DNA from 2 places in the Chromobacterium sp. LK11 genome. Region 2 is predicted to be linked to the other one. Evidence: predicted binding sites of a transcription regulator. Region 2 holds the regulator's gene; the other holds the start of a gene.
The links. The regulator FNR, encoded in region 2, switches genes on or off when oxygen is low (the NO sensors DNR and NnrR bind a similar motif). The targets are predictions, from matches to a motif close to TTGATNNNNATCAA.

Region 1 (2,202 bases), on a different contig from region 2:
GTCGTAATAAGAGGTGATGCCCTCGAAGGCCCACAGCAAACGGGTATAGCCTTCCTGGTTCAGGTCGTAGGGCGTGAACGCCGCCGGCTTCATCCGCTTGACGTTCCAGCTGTGGAAATATTCGTGGCTGATCAGGCCCAGCAGCTTCAAATAACCGTCGCCAATTTCCTCGACGCCCTGCTGCGGCAGATCGTCGCGGTTGGCCACCAGCGCGGTGGAGGCGCGATGCTCCAGGCCGCCGTAAACGTCCTTGCCGACGAAGAGCATGAACACGTAGCGCTCGAACGGCGCCGGCTCTCCGAACAGCTTGATCTGGTATTCGCAGATTTTCTTGGCGTCGCGCGCCAGACGCTTGAGATCGGCGCGGAAGCGGCCGGAGACGACGAATTCGTGCGGCACGCCGCAGGCTTTGAAGCTGACGCGCTCGAAGGCGCCCAGTTCCACCGGGTGGTCGATCAGTTCGTCGTAGGAAGCGGCCTGGTAGCCGCCGAAGCCGGTTTTCTTGTCCGCGCCGCGCGTCGGCAGGCTGGTCGCCACTTTCCAGTCGGCGTAGGCCTTGCCCTCCGGCGGCAGGATGTCCACCGCGCAAGCCTCGTTTTCATAGCCGTCCACCGCCAGGAAAACGCTGGTGCCGTTGTAGAAGCCGCGCTGAGCGTCCAGATAGGCGCCGCGCACCGACAGATCAAACGCATAAACTTTATAGCGCAGAACCAGCGCGCCCTTGACTGGCGCGGCTTGCCAGCTGTTTTTTGTCAGCTGGACCAGCTGAACCGCTTTTCCCGCGGATTCCGCGCGAATCTCCACAATATGCTTGGAGAACTCCCGGATCATGTAACTGCCCGGAATCCAAGCCGGCAACGAGAAAATCTGGCCATTCTTGGCGGGCCGGGAAACGGTCAGGACGACCTCGAAAAGATGCGCCTCCGGGGCGCAGGGACATAGGGTGTAGCGGACGGAAACGGTCATGATCTGCCTGCAATCGTTGCAAAACCTTCTGATTTTAGCACTTGCCGCGGGGAAACGCTGCGTTTTATGACATCTTGATCCAGGTCAAGAAGGCTGGGCCGCCAGACAATACAATCTCGGTCAGTAGCAACAGTATTTGCAAGAACTGTCACGCTCGCTTGAGACATAAATAAAGACAAATGGGAAAGCGACATCCCCCGGCCGTCCAAACTGGCCCGATATGGGTAATTGATTTAGAATGCCGGGTTAACTAAATGGGGAAATTGCGCTGTCGCAATACGGGATGAACTGCTAATACAGACATCAGTACCGCTGCGATCTGGGTCAAGCGCTTGATTTTAATAAAAATCGTTTTCCCTGCGGCTTCGTCTGGATACAGTCACATCAGTACAGATGGGGACAGTATCCCGGACTTCAAGCCGCCGATTAGATATGTCACGTTCTGAGTTAGCAACCTTGGAGAAAACCCTAAATGGAAACGCAATCCACTTATAACTATAAGGTGGTGCGCCAATTTGCCATCATGACCGTCGTGTGGGGCATTGTCGGCATGTTGGTGGGCGTCATCATTGCGGCCCAACTGGTCTGGCCCGAATTGAACTTCGGCCCCTGGTTCCACTTCGGCCGCCTGCGCCCGCTGCACACCAATGCGGTCATCTTCGCCTTCGGCGGCTGCGGCCTGTTCGCCACCTCCTACTACGTGGTGCAGCGTACCTGTAACGTCCGGCTGATCTCCGACAAGCTCGCCGCCTTCACCTTCTGGGGCTGGCAGCTGGTGATCGTGCTGGCCGCCATCACCTTGCCGCTGGGCCTGACCACCAGCAAGGAATACGCCGAACTGGAATGGCCGATCAAACTGCTGATCGCGGTGATCTGGGTTGTTTACGCCATCGTTTTCTTCGGCACCATCGCCATCCGCAAGGTCAAGCACATCTACGTGGCCAACTGGTTCTACGGCGCCTTCATCCTGGCCGTGGCCTTGCTGCACATCGTCAACTCCGCCTTCGTGCCGGTGTCGCTGTGGAAATCCTACTCCGCCTACTCCGGCGCCGTGGACGCCATGGTGCAATGGTGGTACGGCCACAACGCCGTGGGCTTCTTCCTGACCGCCGCCTTCCTGGGCATGATGTACTACTTCATCCCGAAACAGGCCGGCCGTCCGGTTTACTCCTACCGCCTGTCCGTGGTCCACTTCTGGGCGCTGATCTTCACCTATATGTGGGCGGGTCCTCACCA
Region 2 (2,202 bases):
ATTACGCCGAGCGGCTGCTGTCGTTCTGGTTCCGCCTGGCGCCGCACATCGAACTGGTCGCCAGCAATCTGCCGGTGCGCGACGCGGACGGCCGCACCGTCGGCGAGTTCGACTTCCTGCTGCGCCTGGACGGCCAGCCGCTGCACCTGGAAGCCGCCAGCAAGTTCTACCTGCAACTGGGCCGCAGCGCCGACACCCTGACCGGCCCCAGCCTGCGCGACGCCTGGGCGCTGAAAGCCCGCAAGCTGCAGACCCAGCTGCGCCTGTCCCGCCACCCGGCGGCGCAAGCGATGCTGCCGGCGGGCTTCGACGGCTGCGCGGTCGGCGCCCGGCTCAGCGGCTGGCTGTTCCACGCCCGGGACACCTCGCCGCAAGCGCCGCCCGGCGCCCGGCCGCTGTACGGGCAATACTGGCCGCTGCGCGGCGACTGGCCGGCGCTGAACGCGGACTCGCGCTGGGCCTGGCTGCCCCGGCTCAGCTGGCTGGCGCCGGCGCGGCTTGGCTTCGAACAGACCCACACCGCGGCGGCATTGCGCGCGCAGCTGGAAGAGGCGGCGGCGCCGCAATTGCTGGCCGAACTGCAAGCCGGCGCCGACGGCTGCTGGCATGAAGTGGCGCGCGGCTTCGCCGTGCCGCCCGGCTGGCCGCAGGAAGCGCCCTTGTCGCGGCTATTGCAGCAAATCGCCGGCAGCCCGAGCCCATGAAAAAAGGCAGGCCCATGGCCTGCCTTTAGCAATACGGCGCTGCGCGCTCAATGCCCGTTGGCGTGGGCGCAGCCGGAAATCAGCGCCTTCAACTCGTCCACCATCACCAGCTGGATGTGCTTGTGATCGACGGTGATCCAGCCTTGCTGCTGGAACTTGGACAGCGTGCGGCTGACGGTTTCCAGTTTCAGGCCCAGGAAGCTGCCGATTTCCTCGCGGCTCATGCGCAGGATGAAATCATTGGCGGCGAAGCCGCGAGTGGACAGACGCTGCGACAGATTCAGCAGGAAGGCGGCCAGCCGTTCTTCCGCCTTCATGTTGCCCAATAGCAACATTACATTCTGATCGCGAACGATCTCGCGGCTCATCAACCGGTAAAAATGGTGCTGCAGGGTGGGAATTTCGCGGCCCAGGCTCTCCATGCGGCTGAACGGCAGTTCGCACACCTCGCTGTCCTCCAGCGCGATGGCGTCGCAACCGTGCACATTGGCGGAAATGCCGTCCAGGCCCATCAGTTCGCCGGACATGTGGAAGCCGGTGACCTGCTCGCGGCCGTCCTGGCTGGCGACGCTGGTCTTGAAGAAGCCGGTGCGCACCGCGAACAGCGAGCGGAAGCCCTCGCCGCTGCGGAACAGATACTCGCCGCGCTTCAGACGGCGGCTTTGGCGGATCACCGCGTCGAGCTGGGTCAGTTCCTCGCGGTTGAGCCCCACAGGCAGACAGAGTTCCTTCAGGCTGCAGTTGGAGCAGGAGACCTTCAGGTTATGCAAAGAGATATGGTTCTGATCGGACATGGCATGTTTAGTACAAGCTTGCGACGAAGCTTGACCCTTATCAAAGCGAAATTCGCAGGATTTCCGCAAATTTACCAGTCCACCAGAGGTTTTGCCATCCAAATACGACATGAAGACCACCCACCCATTTTCTCCTGCCCATTTTGAATTCGACCGCGCTCTGATCGAGCGCCTCGACGGGACAGGTCCTAGATATACGTCATACCCGACAGCGGATCGCTTTACGCCGGGTTTTGCCGAAAGAGACTACATCCACTGGCTACGGCAGCGCAGCATCGGCGCCAACCGGAAACCTTTATCATTGTACGCTCATATACCATTTTGCAACACTATCTGCTACTACTGCGGTTGCAACAAAATCATCACCAAGGACAGCGGCAAAGCCGATTTGTACCTGGACTACCTGGAAAAGGAAGTCCGGATGGTCGCCTCCTGTCTGGGCCGCCGCGAGCAAGTGGTACAGCTGCATTTCGGCGGCGGCACGCCGACTTTCCTGTCCGACGCGCAACTGGAACGATTGATGACCTTGCTCAAGACTCATTTCGAGTTCTTGAAGGAGGGGGAGTATTCCATAGAAATAGACCCGCGCAAAGTCAGCGCGGAGACAATCTTCAAACTGGCCGCACTCGGCTTCAACCGCATCAGCGTCGGCATCCAGGATTTCGAACCGGAGGTGCAGCGGGCGGTGAATCGGGTGCAGTCCG

Region 1: the regulator FNR is predicted to act here: its motif matches at 1,299-1,312, upstream of ccoN (cytochrome-c oxidase, cbb3-type subunit I).

The regions. Positions count from the first base shown of each region.
Region 1 is NZ_LDUR01000039.1:29,871-32,072, forward strand. Features, by position in the region: gene VK98_RS19460 (M61 family metallopeptidase) at 1-966, opposite strand, end outside; gene ccoN (cytochrome-c oxidase, cbb3-type subunit I) at 1,439-2,202, shown strand, end outside.
Region 2 is NZ_LDUR01000011.1:84,713-86,914, reverse strand. Features, by position in the region: gene VK98_RS07465 (DUF1853 family protein) at 1-704, shown strand, start outside; gene fnr (fumarate/nitrate reduction transcriptional regulator Fnr) at 752-1,498, opposite strand; gene hemN (oxygen-independent coproporphyrinogen III oxidase) at 1,608-2,202, shown strand, end outside.